3 regions of the Paenibacillus sp. CECT 9249 genome follow, and region 1 is predicted to be linked to each of the others. Evidence: predicted binding sites of a transcription regulator. Region 1 holds the regulator's gene; each other region holds the start of a gene.
The links. Region 1 encodes LexA, which represses DNA repair genes until DNA is damaged. Its sites were predicted from a motif close to CGAACATATGTTCG; they were not measured.

Region 2: recA (recombinase RecA) is a predicted target of LexA. The motif match lies at 1,089-1,102, and genes of this name have one in related genera.
Region 3: LQ229_RS23130 (WYL domain-containing protein) is a predicted target of LexA. The motif match lies at 2,201-2,214, and genes of this name have one in related genera.

The regions. Positions count from the first base shown of each region.
Region 1 covers NZ_CAKKLI010000028.1:21,711-27,837, reverse strand. Annotated here, with positions in the region: gene LQ229_RS18160 (HAD-IA family hydrolase) at 1-116, opposite strand, end outside; gene LQ229_RS18155 (methyltransferase) at 164-712, opposite strand; gene LQ229_RS18150 (DUF896 domain-containing protein) at 800-994, opposite strand; gene LQ229_RS18145 (LysM peptidoglycan-binding domain-containing protein) at 1,168-1,524, opposite strand; gene lexA (transcriptional repressor LexA) at 1,719-2,342, shown strand; gene LQ229_RS18135 (DUF559 domain-containing protein) at 2,586-3,254, shown strand; gene glnA (type I glutamate--ammonia ligase) at 3,528-4,856, opposite strand; gene LQ229_RS18125 (MerR family transcriptional regulator) at 4,883-5,290, opposite strand; gene LQ229_RS18120 (methionine gamma-lyase family protein) at 5,352-6,127, opposite strand, start outside.
Region 2 covers NZ_CAKKLI010000012.1:94,030-100,156, forward strand. Annotated here, with positions in the region: gene LQ229_RS11710 (competence/damage-inducible protein A) at 1-573, shown strand, start outside; gene recA (recombinase RecA) at 1,172-2,227, shown strand; gene LQ229_RS11720 (RecX family transcriptional regulator) at 2,307-3,044, shown strand; gene rny (ribonuclease Y) at 3,403-4,947, shown strand; gene LQ229_RS11730 (TIGR00282 family metallophosphoesterase) at 5,038-5,832, shown strand; gene LQ229_RS11735 (stage V sporulation protein S) at 5,923-6,127, shown strand, end outside.
Region 3 covers NZ_CAKKLI010000051.1:22,282-28,408, reverse strand. Annotated here, with positions in the region: gene LQ229_RS23145 (GNAT family N-acetyltransferase) at 1-231, opposite strand, end outside; gene LQ229_RS23140 (hypothetical protein) at 311-673, opposite strand; gene LQ229_RS23135 (DUF4097 family beta strand repeat-containing protein) at 773-1,642, opposite strand; gene LQ229_RS23130 (WYL domain-containing protein) at 1,801-2,136, opposite strand; tRNA gene LQ229_RS23125 (tRNA-Pro) at 2,388-2,464, opposite strand; gene trmD (tRNA (guanosine(37)-N1)-methyltransferase TrmD) at 2,613-3,383, opposite strand; gene rimM (ribosome maturation factor RimM) at 3,386-3,904, opposite strand; gene LQ229_RS23110 (KH domain-containing protein) at 3,996-4,226, opposite strand; gene rpsP (30S ribosomal protein S16) at 4,250-4,522, opposite strand; gene ffh (signal recognition particle protein) at 4,556-5,932, opposite strand; gene LQ229_RS23095 (putative DNA-binding protein) at 5,954-6,127, opposite strand, start outside.

The sequences.
Region 1 (6,127 bases):
ATGCCCGGATGGCTTTGCCGCGCAGCTTCGCAAGTCGCTTCAAACGCTTCCTGTACGCTGCGGTCGTCCCACAAGAGCGTGTCGTCCAAATCAAATAATACCGCCTTAATGGCCATGTTCCTCTCCCTTTCCTGCGCAAGTTTCTTCTATATATAGAGGTTGTTCACTTTTCTTCTACTTCCGCCTGATCTTCCCGCTTTTCTTTGTTTTCGAACGGCACGTTGTTGGCTTTGGCGAATTCCTCCAACCGTTCGGCCATCGCCTGCGTGTCGTATCGGTTCGTCAAACGCGAAAATACCCAAGCAGAACCTTTAATACTCGGCTCAATGACGACATAACCTTTCTGAACCGTAATTTGCTTGATTTGCCCCGCTTCTAAACGGCGATCCCGATTCAGCCGGCGCGTCATCACCGATGATTTGCCGACTGCCAAATAAGGCCGGCGGAATATAAAAGTGACCCCGAGCAAAATGTACAATCCGATCGTAACCCAATAGAGAGTCGACGAAGTTTCCGGCGTTACGCCGGCCGTCATCACGGCGTACATCAGCGCAAACCCGATCAAAACCGTAGGCAATATAATGCTGCGGCCCAAAAATTTATCGAATTCCGACTTGGATGCCGTGGTGATTGTTCCTTTCCCTTGCTTCTTCCGCGCACGGTTAACCGCTTGCGTATTTTTGCGAACCATTCTTTCCCAAGAACGAGACATGTGAATTGATCCTCCTATAGCTGATATCGCGTTTGACTTTTATTTTCCGAACGATGAAGAAGCCGCGCCGAAATGATTCGAATGCGATTAATGCTTAATCGTATTCGAATTTTCGTCTACGAATTCGATCGAATCCAATTGCTGACGAAGCGACCGTTTGAAGCCTTCGATATACTGTTTGCGCAGCTTTTCGCGTTCCAACGTTTCTTCTTCCGTCAAACCGACGGATTTATGTTTGCGCGCCAACTCGTTAATTCGCGCGACCAAAGCATCGATTTCCATGTTGTCCCTCCTCCACGTTTACTGCGTGAAACCGATTGTAAACATAGTACATTCTTTACTTTGACATGTACATAACAGGTTGTCAAGGGAATGCGAATAGCCCAGGCGCTCACTCGCCAGGGCGTTTCATTATATTATGAAGGTAAGCGGGAATTAAGCGAGGAAACCTGCGGTTAAGGAATAGATAGCAGTTCCCCGGCCTGAATGGCGGAAGTACGTTTATGGTTCAATTTCTTCATATCTTCAATATAATTGCGAATGTCCATACGTTCAGGCTTATAACGCTTGGCGATGCTCCACATCGTTTCGCCTTGCGTAACGATAATTTGTTTGGCGGGGGTCGATTCGAACGCCCATTCGTCATCGTCTGAAGAGGCAAATGCCTTGACAATGCCGAAACTGGTGAGCAGCAGCAAGACCGCAGCAAATAAGAAAACTTGCCCAACCTTGCGGTTTTGCCGAACTTGACGGTCCGTTATGAGCGGCGAATCATGATAAATGCTCTTATAAGTACTGTATTGGTTGATCATATATCAACACCCCAAACACTTGTTCTATTTACGATATCCACATCATAACACGAACACTTGTTTGAGTCAATCCGTTTTTCGAACGTTTGTTCTTTTTTTGTTTCTTTCCTATTGAAAATATTTAGAACTTACGTTTGTGCGAACTGAAGTTCTATGGTATAATTTTGATAAAAAGCATTGGAGTTGATACGGCAATGTCCAAGTTATCAAATCGGCAGCAAGCGATTCTGGAATTCATTCGCAACGAAGTACGGGCTAAAGGCTACCCTCCTTCGGTACGGGAAATTGGCGAAGCCGTAGGTTTGGCTTCAAGTTCAACGGTACACGGGCATCTCGACCGGTTGGAGAAGAAAGGGCTGATACGCCGCGATCCGACCAAGCCGCGTGCGATCGAAATTTTGGGCCAGGAAGACGAGCAAACCCATTTATATACACATTCGATTACCAAAGTTCCTGTCGTCGGGAAAGTAACGGCCGGCATGCCGATTACGGCCACCGAGAATATTGAGGATTATTTCCCGCTGCCCGAACATTTTGTTGGGGATCATAACGTATTTATGCTATCGGTCATCGGAGACAGTATGATCGAAGCCGGCATTCATAACGGAGACTATGTCATCGTTCGGCAGCAACAAACCGCGGATAACGGAGACATTGTCGTGGCGATGACGGAGGATGACGAAGCGACTGTGAAAACGTTCTACAAAGAAAAGGACCATATCCGCCTTCAGCCGGAGAACGCCACGATGGAGCCGATTCGTCTCAATCATGTCACCATCCTCGGCAAAGTGATCGGCGTATTCCGCGATATCCATTGATCGGTTACATAGGTTGGATAAAGAGCTTTTACCTCGAGCCCTTGCGGCTGCACGTTTTTCCAATTGCATTGCGGAAGGCTTGCTTGTAATTACAAAGCCAATTCCGGGCGCTAAGTCGCCGATGAAGGCTCGACGCATCCGACTTATTGATCTATACTGCTTAAGGAGACGAAGAACGTCCCGTTTCATTCTTAACGAATGAAAGCGGGGCGTTTTTGTCATTTATGAAGGAGGAACGATTCAATGTTCGAAGAAGTTTACGATCAATTTATTCAGCGCCATCTAGCCAGCAGAACGGGAGAACGCCGGGGCCGGCTGGAAAGAGGGCATCGGCATGCCGAGTCCTTATTTCTCAGAAACGTATGGTGGCCGCTTCGCGGGAATTTGGAGCATCTCCATCCCGAATACGAAGTGCTGGATTGGCGGGGACGAACCTACTTCGCGGATTTTGCATGGCTGCCCGGGCATGTAAAGCTGATTATTGAAGTGAAAGGATACGCTGCCCACGTACGGGAGATGGACCGGCACAAATATTGCAACGAGTTAAACCGCGAAACATTCCTGCATGCGATGGGATATCAAGTCATCTCCTTTGCGTACGACGATGTGGAACAGCATCCCCAATTATGCATGACATTGCTGCAAATGGTGTTAAGCAGATATTTGTCCAATCAGACTCCAGCGTCGCGCGCTTCGTTCGCCGAGAAAGAAATCATTCGTTTCGCTATCCAATGTGCCGGTCCGATCAGGCCGAAGGATGTGGAACGTCATCTGGACGTCAATCATAAACCGGCCGTCCTCATGCTGAAACGATTATGCGCCCAAGGTTGGCTCCTCCCCTCTTACCGCGGCAACGGAGAACGAATCGTTCGGTATGAACTGGCGCCCGGAGTATGGAATTACTTGGATTAGCTCCAAAATCAGGCGCTAATTCCCCTGATATCCTAAGAATATCGAAATTAGCGGTAAATCCTACCGTTAATAGAAGCCACATCTTCATCGCAGCCAAATTGCTCAAAATTAGCGCCAGAAATTCCAGCTAGTTTCGATAAACTAGCCAGTTACTCCAAAATAACAGTAGCAAATACCGCTAATTGATTTGTTTCCGGGTTGATGGGCCCCCGCTCGGCGCTGCAGATGTATAAAAAAAGAGCCCGCAAGGGCTCTTTCCATTCGAGAATAATCTTAATATAAGGTCATGTATTGGTCGCGTTCCCATTGATGGACCCGGGTGCGGAACATATCCCACTCGATCTCCTTCAATTCGTAGAAATGCGCGAACGCATGATCGCCCAAGGCGGAATGGATCAATTCGCTCTTCGCCATTTCGACGAGCGCTTCCTTCAAATCGGAAGGCAAGCTAGGAATGCCCTCCTGGATCCGCTCTTGCTCCGACATGACGTAAATGTTGCGGTCCGTCGGCGCGATCAGCTCAAGTTTGTTGACGATGCCGTCCAGACCGGCTTTCAGCATGACTGCCAGAGCCAAATACGGGTTCGCCGCAGGATCCGGGTTGCGGACTTCAACGCGCGTGCTCAATCCGCGCGATGAAGGAATGCGGATCATCGGGCTGCGGTTGCAAGCGGACCAAGCCACATAGCAAGGGGCTTCATATCCCGGCACAAGGCGCTTGTAGGAGTTCACCGTCGGATTCGTAATGGCGGCCATGGCGCGCGCATGCTTCAAAATGCCGGCCATATATTGACGCGCTTCATCGCTTAATCCGAGCTTGTCCGACTCGTCGTAGAACGCATTTACTTTGCCTTTGAACAAGGATTGATGGCAGTGCATCCCCGAACCGGCTTCGCCAAACAGCGGTTTCGGCATGAAGGTCGCATGCAGGCCGTGTTGTCTTGCGATCGTTTTGACGACGAGTTTAAAGGTTTGAATTTGATCGGCGGCTTTTACCGCGTCGGCATATTTAAAATCGATTTCGTGTTGCCCCGGCGCCACCTCATGATGGGAAGCTTCGATTTCAAATCCCATCTCTTCCAACGTTAATACGATATCGCGGCGGCAGTTTTCCCCGAGATCCGTCGGAGCCAAATCGAAATAACCGCCATGGTCGTTCAATTCCATCGTCGGATTGCCCTTCTCGTCCGTTTTGAACAAGAAAAACTCCGGTTCCGGCCCGACATTCATCGTTGTGTAGCCGAGCGCTTCCGCTTCTTTCAAACAACGCTTCAAAATGCCGCGAGGGTCGCCGCTGAACGGAGTGCCGTCCGGCATGTACACATCGCAGATCAAACGGGCGATACGATCTTCCGCGACCCAAGGATAGATGAGCCATGTTTCCAAATCGGGGTACAAATACATGTCGGACTCTTCGATCCGCACATAACCCTCGACCGAAGAACCGTCGAACATCATCTTGTTGTCGAGCGCTTTCGGCAGTTGGCTTAAAGGGATTTCCACATTTTTGATCGTACCGAGCAAATCCGTAAATTGCAGACGAATAAATCTAACGTTTTGTTCTTTCGCGATGCGTAAAATATCCTCTTTCGTGTAACTCACAGTTTCTCTCCCTCGCCTTATATTGTTTATTTATTGTAAAAACGGGACAGCTCGCCTTGAATCATCGTAACTTGTCCTGGTTTTCTACCGTACATAATTTGCTGCTTCAAAATGCGATGCAAATCGGTATCCGTAAGTTCTTCCCGCTTCGCTCCGTTCTCTTTCTTGATCGCAGTCGCTTCCTCGGACTGTTCGATCGGCGTCATTACTTGTTTAATTCCCGCAATGTTCACGCCTTTTTCGATTAAAGCCTTGATTTCCAGCAGCCGATCGACGTCGTTAAACGAGAACATACGTTGATTCCCGGCAGTGCGCACAGGATTGACCAGCTTCTGCTGCTCATAGTAACGTATCTGTCTTGCTGTCAAATCGGTCAGCTTGATGACGGTTCCGATCGAGAAAAGCGCCATATTTCTCCGCAATTCATCCCCCATCATGCATCCGCCTTTCAATTATTTTAATCTGTACTCATTTTAACTTTTGCAAAAAAAGGTGTCAAGATATGTTAGATAACTTTACAATACCTTTTTTTATCATCGCTTCGACGGCGGTCAGCACGCCGAATTTCACGTGGGCGTACGTTAGTCCGCCTTGCATATAAGCGATATACGGCGCGCGAATCGGAGCATCGGCCGACAATTCTAGGCTGCCGCCCTGGATGAATGTTCCTGCGGCCATAATAACCGGATGCTCGTATCCGGGCATGTCCCACGGCTCGGGCACGACATGCGCGTCTACGGCCGCCGCCTTCTGAATTCCTTGCACGAATTGGATCAAATGTTCAGCGCTTGTAAATTGAATCGCCTGGATCAAATCGGTCCGGCCCTCGTCCCAACGCGGTCGCGTCGTAAAGCCGAGGCGCTCGAACATGGCGGCGGCGAACACGCTGCCTTTGACCGCTTGTCCAACCAATGTCGGCGCAAGAAATAGCCCTTGGTAGATCGAGCGGGTCGTGCCGAGCATCGCTCCAACGTCCGACCCGATGCCCGGCGCCGTCAACCGGCAGGCGGCCAAATCGACCAAGTCCCGTCTGCCGGCAATATATCCGCCGGTTTCCGCCAAGCCGCCGCCCGGATTTTTGATTAAAGAGCCCGCCATCAAATCGACGCCCGCCTCGGTCGGTTCTTGCACTTCCGTAAATTCTCCGTAGCAATTGTCGACAAAGACGATCGCGTCGGGTTTGATCGCTTTGACGCGCCGCGCCATCTCGCCGATTTGCTCTACTGTAAACGACGAGCGCCAATCGTAGCCGCGCGAACGCTGAATGCCGA
Region 2 (6,127 bases), on a different contig from region 1:
AAAGCCCGGACCGAAGAGGAGGCATCGGCGAAGCTGGACGTATTGGAGACGGAAATTCGCGGGCGGCTGGGAGCGCATCTGTATGCCGCCGAGAACGTCGCGATCGAGCAAGTGATCGTCGAGCGCATGAGCGCCAAAGGCTGGACGCTGTCGGCGGCGGAAAGCTGCACCGGCGGATTGCTGTCCGAGATGATTACGGCTATACCGGGAAGCTCGCGCATGTTTGCCGGCGGCATTGTTTGCTATTCCAATGCGCTGAAGGAGCAGCTTCTGAACGTGCCGCATGCGATGCTCGAAGGCGAGACGGCGCCGGGAGCGGTGAGCGCCGAAACGGCGCAAACGATGGCCGAGCAGATGCGGACGATTGCGGATACCGATCTCGCCGTTGCCATTACGGGCGTCGCCGGCCCCGGCGCTTCCGAGCGGAAACCGGTCGGTCTCGTCTACATCGCTATCGCGCAGAAGGGGGAGCCGACGCAAGTCGAGAAGCTGCAGCTTTCCGGCGGGCGCGAAATGATCCGGCTGCGCACGGTGAAGACGGTGCTGTACCATCTGTGGCGCCGGTTGAATTGAAGCTGCTTATCGGGTTCGCGCTATGTGTTAGCTTAGCGCACCTCGTTGGATTTTATCCAATAGATTGCGATCTGTTGAAGGGGAAACGAGTCGGCTGCTGGAATTAATCCAATATTTTCGGAGGAAATCGGCAATATTTCACGTTTTGCTTTGAAATGGCTGGATGTTTTCCAATAGAGATGGATAAGAAACGGGATATGGCCTTGTTCTATTGCATAAAATCCAATGGGGTTTGTTAGCGGCAACGCTTTGAAATGGGAATGTCGGTTAAGAAGAAGCATGCTTGCGGTATCTGGTTCGTTCTAGTGTCATGTACTGCGGCAAGAACTGTGTTATTCAGCAGTGCGATCACGCCACTTTGGCGAAACGGCGGCCTGCATGAGCGCTATACTGGCTATTGCCATATCGGGCCGGTTAAAGTATAATATAGACAAGTTAACGGAAGAACCGTAGCGAGGACCCATCCTTTGCTGCGGTTTTTTTGCGGCCAATGAACGCGCATGTCGAGAAAAAAACGAATGTATGTTCGAAAAAATACTTGGCAAAGGGTGAAAAACAAGGTATCATAAAACTATAAATCAAGAAGGAAGTGAGTTCATTGTCAGATCGTCGCGCTGCACTTGAAATGGCATTACGTAATATCGAGAAACAATTCGGAAAAGGCTCGATCATGAAGCTGGGCGAATCCACACATATGCAGGTTGAAATCGTGCCGAGCGGATCGCTCGCGCTGGATATCGCGCTAGGAATCGGCGGATTGCCGCGGGGACGGATCGTCGAAGTGTACGGACCGGAATCGTCCGGTAAAACGACCGTCGCGCTGCATGCGATCGCCGAAGTGCAAAAGATCGGCGGACAAGCCGCCTTTATCGATGCGGAGCACGCGCTCGACCCGTTATACGCCAGCAAACTCGGCGTCAACATCGACGAATTGCTGCTATCCCAACCGGATACGGGAGAGCAAGCTTTGGAAATTGCGGAGGCGTTAGTGCGCAGCGGGGCGGTTGACATTATCGTCATCGACTCGGTTGCGGCATTGGTGCCGAAAGCGGAAATCGAAGGAGAGATGGGCGATTCGCATGTCGGATTGCAGGCAAGGCTCATGTCGCAGGCGCTGCGCAAGCTGTCCGGCGCGATCAGCAAATCGAAGACGATCGCGATCTTCATTAACCAACTTCGCGAGAAGGTAGGCGTCATGTTCGGCAATCCGGAGACGACGCCGGGCGGACGAGCTTTGAAATTTTATTCGACGGTTCGTTTGGACGTCAGACGCGTCGAGACGATCAAGCAAGGCAACGACATGGTCGGCAACCGTACCCGCATTAAGGTCGTCAAGAATAAAGTCGCGCCGCCGTTCAAACAGGCGGATATCGATATTATGTACGGCGAAGGGATATCCAAGGAAGGCAGCATTATCGATATCGGAACGGAGATGGATATCGTCAACAAGAGCGGCGCATGGTATTCGTACGAGAACGAGCGGCTTGGGCAAGGCCGGGAGAATGCGAAGCAATTTCTGAAAGATCATCCGGAAATCGCGCTCGTCATCGAGAACAAAATCCGCGAAGCGAGCAATTTGGCGGCCGCTGCCGTGTCAAGCGCGCCGGCTTCGTTGGATGACGAAGAGGAAGAATTTGAATTGGAAGCGGAATAACCATTGCGGAAAAGCCTTTACATGCGAATAAAGCGGTAAAGGTTTTTCTTTTTTAGGCGGTCTATAGGAGGGAGAACGATTGGAACAAAACGAACGGCCAGAGGCCGCATCGAACGGACCGGACCGGGAAAGAACGATTACGGCGGTGGAACGGGACGCAAAGCAATCCCGCCGTTATATTATATATGCGGACGGAGAGCCTATACTCAACGTGCATGAAGATATTATGGTCAAGTACAGGCTGTTAAAAGGCGCCGTATTGTTCGAGGAAGACATTCGCGCCATCGTGCGCGCCGACGAATTGCAGCAGGCATATGTGCAGGCGCTCCGTTACCTGGAGCGGAAACCTCGGACGAGCAAAGAGATTGCGGTCAGGCTGACGCAAAAAGGGTTTGAAGCAGAGTTGATCGAGCAAGTCATCCGCCGCTTGGAGGACGAACGTTTCGTGGACGATGCGCTCTATGCCGAGCAATGGACGAAGCAGCGCGTTTACGGGCATAAGAAAGGGCGGATTTGGGTAAAACATGAATTGCAGCAGAAGGGCGTTTCCAAGGAAGAAATCGCGCAAGCGATCGAACAACTCGAGCCGGAGCGCGAGTTGGAGAGCGCCATTCAGGCCGGGCTGAAGAAATGGCGCCAAACGAAAGGGAGCGTGAAGGAACGCAAGCAGAAAACGGCTGCGTATTTACTGCGCCGCGGTTATCCCGGAGAACTGGCGTATCGCGCGATACGGACGATTGCCTGGCAGGAGCCGGCCGATCCGGAGGGCGTTGTCGGGGATGAAGGGGACGACGATGATATCCCGTTTGGCGATTAAATTATTTAATAATTAACGACATGAAATAAATGAATCCCGAATTCGTCCGCGGTCGAAGAGAACGATTGCACGCCCGGGCGATAAACTGATTCAATTGCTTGACAATTTCTTTTTATAAATAATACAATGAGAATGTATAATTTTAATCAGGGTCAGTTTTTCCTTCCAAAAAATTGATTCCATTTGATTTATTTCGCCAATCATTGACTTGCTTGATCTCACCTTTGTGGGATTCGCGCGAGAAGCGCTGACAGCGCGATCTAGTGTGCATCTTAAACGATGAATATGTAAGTGAAACGGATGAAAACCGAAAATAGCCCAAGCAATGCCTTGGAGAATCAACGAGGAGGTGAACAAGATGGAAAACATCTGGATCTCGATCGTTCTCGTTGTAGCCGCATTAATCTTTGGGTTTGGGATTGGTTATTTTATTCGCAAGTCTCTTGCTGAAGCTAAAATTTCTAGTGCAGAACACGCCGCCGCGCAAATCGTGGAAAACTCCAAGAAAGAAGCGGAAGCACTGAAGAAAGAAACGGTCCTGGAAGCAAAAGACGAAGTTCATAAGCTACGGGCCGAAGCTGAAAAAGACATTCGTGAGCGTCGAAATGAAATTCAACGTCAAGAAAGACGATTGTTGCAAAAAGAGGAATCGCTGGATAAAAAAATAGAATCGCTGGAACGTAAAGAAGAACAAGTGGCGAACAAGGAGAAGCGTATCGAGGAAACGCAAGAACAGATAGATTTGCTCTATAAAAATCAAATTGCCGAGTTGGAGCGCATATCCAATTTATCGATGGAAGACGCGCGTACGATCATATTAACGAACGTCGAGCAGGAAGTCAGACACGAAACGGCACAGATGATTAAAGAAATCGAGCAGCAAGCGAAGGAAGAAGCGGACAAAAAGTCGCGCGAAATCATTACGCTTGCGATCCAACGTTGTGCGGCGGATCATGTGGCGGAAACGACCGTCTCGGTCGTTACGCTGCCGAACGAGGAAATGAAAGGCCGCATTATCGGACGCGAAGGACGCAACATCCGCGCGCTCGAAACGTTGACCGGCATCGATTTAATTATCGACGATACGCCGGAAGCGGTTATTTTATCCGGCTTCGACCCGATTCGTCGGGAAATTGCGCGCACATCGCTCGAGAAATTGGTAGCGGACGGAAGAATTCATCCCGCCCGTATCGAGGAAATGGTCGAGAAGTCGCGTAAAGAAGTGGATGAACGCATTCGTGAATACGGAGAACAGGCGACGTTCGAGGTTGGCGTGCATGGTCTGCATCCCGATTTGATTAAAATTCTCGGCCGATTGAAATTTCGGACGAGCTATGGTCAGAATGTTCTTAAGCACTCCATGGAGGTCGCGTATCTTGCAGGGTTGATGGCCGGAGAACTTGGCGAAGATGTTACATTGGCGAGACGTGCCGGGCTTTTGCACGACATCGGTAAAGCGCTGGATCATGAAGTGGAAGGGTCTCATGTCGAAATCGGCGTAGAGTTAGCGAAGAAATATAAGGAACATCCGGTCGTTATTAACAGTATCGCTTCCCATCATGGGGACTGCGAAGCGACTTCCGTCATTGCGATGCTCGTCGGCGCGGCGGACGCCTTATCGGCAGCCAGACCGGGAGCGCGCAGAGAAACGCTGGAAACGTATATTAAACGTCTGGAGAAGTTGGAGGAAATTTCCGAATCTTTCGAAGGCGTCGAGAAATCGTATGCAATTCAAGCGGGGCGCGAAGTGCGCGTCATGGTACAGCCCGATAAGATCGACGATACCGAAGCGTTCCGTCTGGCTCGCGATATTACGAAAACGATCGAGAACGAGCTGGATTATCCGGGACATATTAAAGTCACGGTTATCCGCGAAACGCGCGCGGTTGAATACGCTAAATAATGAACACAATGAAAAGTGGCTCCCGTTTTCGGGCCACTTTTCACTTGTATAGCAACGGTTTTGGAAGCGAGTTGTAAGGAGGAGAATCCCATTAAGATTTTATTCATCGGAGATATCGTCGGCAATATAGGAAGAAAAGCGTTGAAGCAGACGCTGCCGATGCTGAAGGAAAAGCACCAGCCGCACTTCATTATCGCAAACGGCGAAAATGCGGCCGGAGGTAAAGGGTTGACGGCCGCGGTCGCGAAAGAGTTTTTCGAACAAGGAGTTCATGGGCTGACGATGGGCAATCACACCTGGGCGAATAAAGAAATATTCGATTTTATCGACGACGAGCCGCGCATCGTAAGACCCGCCAATTTCCCGCCCGGCACGCCGGGGCAAGGAGTTACGGTCGTGAAAGGGAACGGGGCGGAACTGCTTCTCGTCAATTTGCAAGGCAGAACGTTCATGTCGTCGATCGATTGCCCGTTTCGCAAAGCAGATGACATATTGAATCAATACGGCAAAAAACATAAATTTATATTTGTCGATTTCCATGCGGAAGCGACTTCCGAGAAAATTGCCATGGGATGGCATTTGGACGGTCGGGTCTCGGTTGTCGTCGGAACGCATACGCATGTTCAGACGAACGACGAGACGATATTGCCCGAGCAAACGGCTTATATAACCGATGTAGGCATGGTCGGCCCGAAAGAAGGGGTGCTCGGAACCGATCGGGAAGCCGTACTGCGGAAGTTCAAAACGCAACTTCCCGTCCGCTTTAGCGTCGCGGAAGGAAAATGGCATTTCCACGCCGTTATCGTGGAATTGGACGATCATACGGGCAAGGCGAAGCGTATTGACAAAATACGGATCGTTGAGGACGAATGGATCATGAGCTAATATATAAGCGAAAAAGAAGGAATTTTTTTGCCTCTCTCGAATATGTTTTAATAGTGGAATCAATCCATCATTCCCGAGGAGGTTCTTTTCATGGAAGTATTAAAAGTTTCAGCAAAATCCAATCCAAACTCCGTTGCCGGTGCGCTGGCAGGTGTGTTACGCGAACGTGGAGCCGCTGAATTGCAAGCGATCGGCGCCGGCGCATTGAATCAAGCGATTAAAGCAGTAGCGATTGCCAGAGGATTCGTAGCGCCGAGTGGAGTTGATTTGATTTGCATTCCTGCTTTTACGGATA
Region 3 (6,127 bases), on a different contig from region 1:
GTAAGCGGCCTTCTGCCGGAACGGCGACAAGCTGCTGTATCCGACGACGACCCCGTCGACGACCGCGACGATAAGCGGATACGGTCCGCCGTAATGGGAAAACCACTCCCTCCGCTCTTCCAGCGTCCACTCTTCCAAATCGAATGTGGCCGCGGACGTACGTACGGCATGATTGTATATCATTAATAAATTCGGCAAATCTTCGATAACGGCTTCTCTTATGTGTACCATCTGCATCACCAATGATTATACGGCCGAAGCCGAAGCAACCGTTCTTTTTCTCATGATGTTTTCCTCCGCTGTCGTTGCTTTACTTTATTTTTCTATTAATCTCGTGCAAAAGTTTGATCACTTCCGCAAAGCCGATAAAGAGCATTCCCGTAATGAACGAACCGCACCACCAATACAACGAAACGATCAGTTGAAACTCATAGCTCAGCTGTCCCGCCACGAATCCGATGACGATTCCGACGATGATAACGGCGATTCCAATGATTCGGACGATGATGCCGATCATATTGCTGCCTTCCGATTCATCTTGGACGACGACGTCGGCATGTCCCTCTTCCCTGCGTTTGCGGGCTTCTTCCTCGGCGGAAGATCGAATGATAAAACGCTGTTCTTTACGGGTAAAATGGTCGTCTTTATCATTATACCTCACTATAAAACCCAACCCAACCCCTCCTGATAGCGAATATTTGCCATGCAATAGATATCAGAAATGTACCATATTACGAGGTAAAGTTCTACTATTTCATGTCCTTGCCCGCTTCTATTCGCTTTCCAGATGATTGACTTCGATCGGCCCGATTGACGTGTCAACCTGGATCTTCGCTCCGCCCGAACCTTTCTGCCCGACGACCGATGTTCTCGAGTTTTCTTTATAATCCAAGGCGAAATTGGTGTTGATTTTCCCGATTTCGCTGGAGAGAGCCAAGCCGACATTCTCGGGTTGCCGCTCCGTCGAAATCGTTACAGCTCCGATCTCCGAGCTTGCGGTGATGTTATGCTCTACGTTCTTGACTTCGATCTGAACGGTGCCGGTTTGGTTCGTAACGTCCATAACGCCGTTCACATTATGTACTGCGATCGAGCCTACCGAGTTATGGATTGCCGCTTGTCCGGTATCGGCATCGGCAACCTCGATAGCGCCTACTTCACTCTTTACCGCAAGCTGCTCCGCGCCCAGCCCGCTATATTCGATTTTGCCGATTTCGGTATTCACGTCGATCCGTTCGTATCGACCGGAAGGCAATTGAATATGCAGTTCGGCTTTCCACACTTTAATCAGGTCTAGAAGTTCGGGAATACTATCTCGGTTGTTTTTCCCTTGGACGACCACCTCCAACCGATCTCCCGTTTCTTTATAATAGACGTTGAAATGTTCGGCAAATTCCTTAGGCGCGGAACTTTGCATCGTAAGATGCGCGAACCGGTCGGAAGACGGCTCGATCCGAACGGCCGGCACGTCGCTCTTGACGCTCACGCTCCGGAATTTGGCATCGACTTGCATTTCTTTGTTCACTTGCAGCGTTTGGTCGGCCTGCTTGCTTGCGACGACGTCCTGCTTTGCCGAACATCCGGCGAAAATAAGGCTTACCGCCAATATAGCCGAACAAATGATAACGTTTTTTCTCATCATTTCATAAGTCCCCCCGTATGCTGTTCTTTTGAATTATCGAAGACGAATCCATCCTGTACTTAGTATATCAATGTCATACGATAATCCAACGGACCTATGCAATAAATTGCACTGGACTTAAGTCTAGCGGAACTTACCGGTACATGCCCGCCACCGCCTTATCTCCATCGCAGATGCTTCGGTTCGATAACGTTGATCTGATCGGCAAAACCTAATATAAATCCTTTCGCCTCGTCCTCCCATTCGAAATAAAGCTCGACAAGAATCCAGTCTTCCCGGCTCTTCGCCCCGATTTCCGCAATTTCCACATATCGGTCGGTCCACTTCAAACTTGGCAAAATCGCCGGACGAACTTCCGCCCGCACTTCGAATGTCGGCAAATTTCCGATAAAAGCATCCGTAGAGGAAATCCAATACTGAGCCAGATTTGAAACTTTCCGGCCGTTCAACGTTTCGTTCGCGGGACTGGCGCGGCGAACCGTCCGCCCGTTCATATTCGATTTTTAATCAACGCCACTGCAAGATCAGGCCGCAAATCGCGATTTGTATATGAAATTTCGAACAAAAATATGCGAGGACTTAACGAGCTTTGAAGGCTTTAAATTGTTTAGAACACGCCAGCAACTGGGCTGCATGATCTTTTAAGCATAAAAAAACCGCAACCCCTTTTATATTCATAGAGTGCGGCCCGTTCCCTAGCAGGGATATGTACCTTGTTTAAACATTGCATGAAAATGAATGAATCTGGTCGGAGTAACAGGATTTGAACCTGCGACCTCACCCACCCCAAGGGTGCGCGCTACCAGACTGCGCCATACCCCGACACTATATTCAATATTATAGTACATTTCGGGAGATTGTCAAAAAAGTTTTTTCCTGAATAGGCAACGTTTTACTGTAAAAGAGCACCGGGGCGAGGCGTACGATGACAGCATGCCTCTTCGTCAATCGCAATGCCAAAGAAGCGGCGTCATCGCCGCTCGCCGCCTTCCCGGATTTCCCGCAGCCACGCCTGCTCTTGCGGCGTCAGCTCCATGCGTTCGAGCAGATCGGGGCGGCGCTGCCATGTGCGGCGAAGCGATTCCCGCCGGCGCCACTCGGCCACATTGGCGTGATGGCCCGAGAGCAGCACATCGGGCACCGTCCAACCGCGGAAATCGGCCGGGCGCGTATAATGCGGATATTCAAGCAGCCCCGTGCTGAACGAATCGGTAACCGCGGACGTTTCGTTGCCAAGTACGCCCGGCAGCAAGCGAACGACGCTGTCTATGACGACCATCGCCGGCAATTCCCCGCCGGTGAGCACGTAGTCGCCGATGGACAGCTCATCCGTGACCAGATGCTCGCGTATACGTTCGTCGTATCCTTCGTAATGGCCGCATATAAAGATCAAATGGCGTTCCCGCGCAAGTTCTTCCGCTTTCGCTTGCGTAAACGATTCTCCTTGCGGGCACATGAGAATGACGCGCGGACGCGCTGCCGGAACGGCGCCGGACGGTTGATCCGCTTGCGCGCCCAACAAATCCTCGACGGCGGCGAAAATCGGCTCCGGTTTGAGCACCATTCCTCCTCCTCCGCCATACGGATAGTCGTCCACGGTGCTGTGCTTGTTATTCGCATAATCGCGAAAATTGACCGTATTCAGTTGTACGATTTCTTTGTCATGCGCCTTGCCGAGAATGCTCGTCCCGAATACGCCCGCGAACATTTCCGGAAATAGCGTCAGCACATCGATTTTCATCGTTATAGTAAACCCTCCAGCAAATGGACTTTCACCACTTTTTGCTCAACGTCGACGTCGAGCAAAACCTCGTCGATGACCGGCAGCAACACCGGCTTGCCTTGCGGGCGCTCAACCACCCATACATCGTTCGCGCCCGGGCTTAAAATTTCGCTAATGACGCCGAGCTCATCCCCTTCGTCGGTAACGACGCGGCAGCCGATAATTTCGTAGTAATAATACTCGTCTTCCGGCAATTCCACCAAATGCTCCTCGGATACTTTCAGCAGCCAGCCTTTATATTTTTCGACCTCGTTAATATTATGGAATCCTTCAAATTTGACCATGTACATATTTTTATGCAAACGCGCGCCCTCGACGACGACCGGAACCGTCGCCTTCGTCTCCGGATGTTGAAACAGCAGCTTGCTGCCTTTTTGAAAGCGCACTTCCGGGAAGTCCGTTTGCGGTACGATCTTCAATTCGCCGCGAATGCCGTGAGTATTGACGATTTTCCCAACGGTAAACAATGTATGCGACATATTGCCTCCTCAGAATTTGACATCGTAACGACGCCATCAGACTTATCTATGATATGAAAAAGGGCTAGGACATTCATCCTAACCCCGCTTCCTAAGACAAAATATCAACGGTTACCCGTTTATTGATTTTCACAGCTGCCGATGTAACCACGGTGCGAAGCGCTTTGGCGATCCGTCCTTGCTTGCCGATCACTTTCCCGATATCGTCGGGATTGACCGTTAATTCGTACACAATGACATGATCTTTCTCAACGACATTCACATGAACATCTTCCGGATGATCTACTAAAGCTTTTGCAATAACTTTTACTAAATCCTCCATACGAATTCCTCCGCATCAACAGCTTATTTCTGTTGCTTAAGCTCATGGAATTTTTTCATAACGCCAGCTTTGCTAAGCAAGTTACGAACAGTATCGGAAGCTTGAGCGCCCGTTTGCAGCCATTTCAATGCTTTCTCTTCATCGATGTTCACTACGGCCGGCTCTGCAACCGGATTGTAGTAACCGATCTCTTCGATAAACCGTCCGTCGCGCGGAGAACGGGAATCGGAAACGACGACACGATAAAATGGAGCTTTATGAGCGCCAATGCGTTTTAAACGAATGCGTACTGCCACGAAAATCACCTCCCCTATGAGATAAACCATCGATTAACGGAAAGGGAATTTCATCCCTTTGCCGGCTTGCTTTTTCAAATTTTTCATCATTTTATTGTTCTTGCCGCCGCCCATCATGCCGGAAAATTGCTTCATCATGCGGCGCATATCGTCGAACTGCTTGATCAAACGGTTCACGTCGGTTAGCGACGTCCCGCTGCCCGCCGCGATCCGTTTCCGCCGGCTATGGTTGATGATGTCCGGTTGCCGCTTCTCTTCCTTCGTCATGGAACGGACAATCGCTTCGATGCGGCCCATTTGCTTCTCGTCGACTTTCAAATCTTTCAATTGCTTCACTTTGCCCATGCCGGGAATCATATCGAGAATTTGATCGATCGGCCCAAGTTTCTTCACTTGTTCCATCTGCTCGAGGAAATCGTCGAACGTAAACTCCGCGTTGCGCATTTTCCGTTCCATTTCCTTCGCTTTCTCTTCGTCGATATTGGCTTGCGCTTTCTCGATCAGCGAGAGCATATCGCCCATGCCCAAGATGCGCGATGCCATCCGGTCCGGATGAAACGGCTCCAGCGCGTCGATCTTCTCGCCGAGCGCCGCGAATTTAATCGGACAGCCCGTAACCGCTTTGACGGATAAAGCCGCGCCCCCGCGCGTATCGCCGTCCAGCTTCGTCAAGACGACGCCGGTCAGCTCGAGCTGCTGATTGAAGCTTTCCGCAACGTTCACCGCATCCTGCCCCGTCATCGCGTCGACGACGAGCAGCACTTCGTCCGGCTTCACATTCGCGTGGATTTGCTTCAACTCTTCCATCAACTCTTCGTCGATATGCAGCCGGCCCGCCGTATCGATAATGACGTAATCGTGGCCGTTATCCTTCGCATGCTGCAAACCTTGCTTTGCAATTTCGACCGGGCTCGTCTTGTCGCCAAGCGAGAACACCGGCACTTTAATTTGTTCGCCGAGCACCTGCAATTGCTTGATCGCCGCCGGGCGGTAAATGTCGCCGGCTACGAGCAGCGGACGGTGGTTTTGCTTCTGCAGCAATTTCGCGAGCTTGCCGCTTGTCGTCGTTTTCCCGGCGCCTTGCAGACCGGCCATCATAATGACCGTCGGCGGTTTATTCGATTTCGCCAATTTCGCGTTCGTGCCGCCCATCAGCTCCGTCAACTCTTTGTTAACGATGTCGATAATGACCATTCCGGGCGTGAAGCTTTTCATTACTTCTTGACCGACCGCGCGTTCCTTCACCTTCGCAATGAACTCTTTGACGACTTTAAAGTTAACGTCCGCTTCCAACAAAGCGAGCCGCACTTCGCGCATCGCTTCGCCGACATCTTCTTCCGAAACTTTGCCCCTGCCGCGCAATTTGCTGAACACGTTCTGCAGGCGGCTGGTCAAACCTTCAAATGCCATGGCGCTTCACCTCCACTCGTATTAATCGACGTTCCGCAAACCGTCCATCATACGCTTCGTCTCTTCTTTCCGTTCTTCCGGCATATATTTCAACATCGCCTGTAATTGCTCCAAATAATCGAGCCGCTGTTTATGCTTGCGCAGCAGTTGGAGTTTGTCCTCGTAGGCCTCCAACATTTGTTCGGCCCTTTTAAT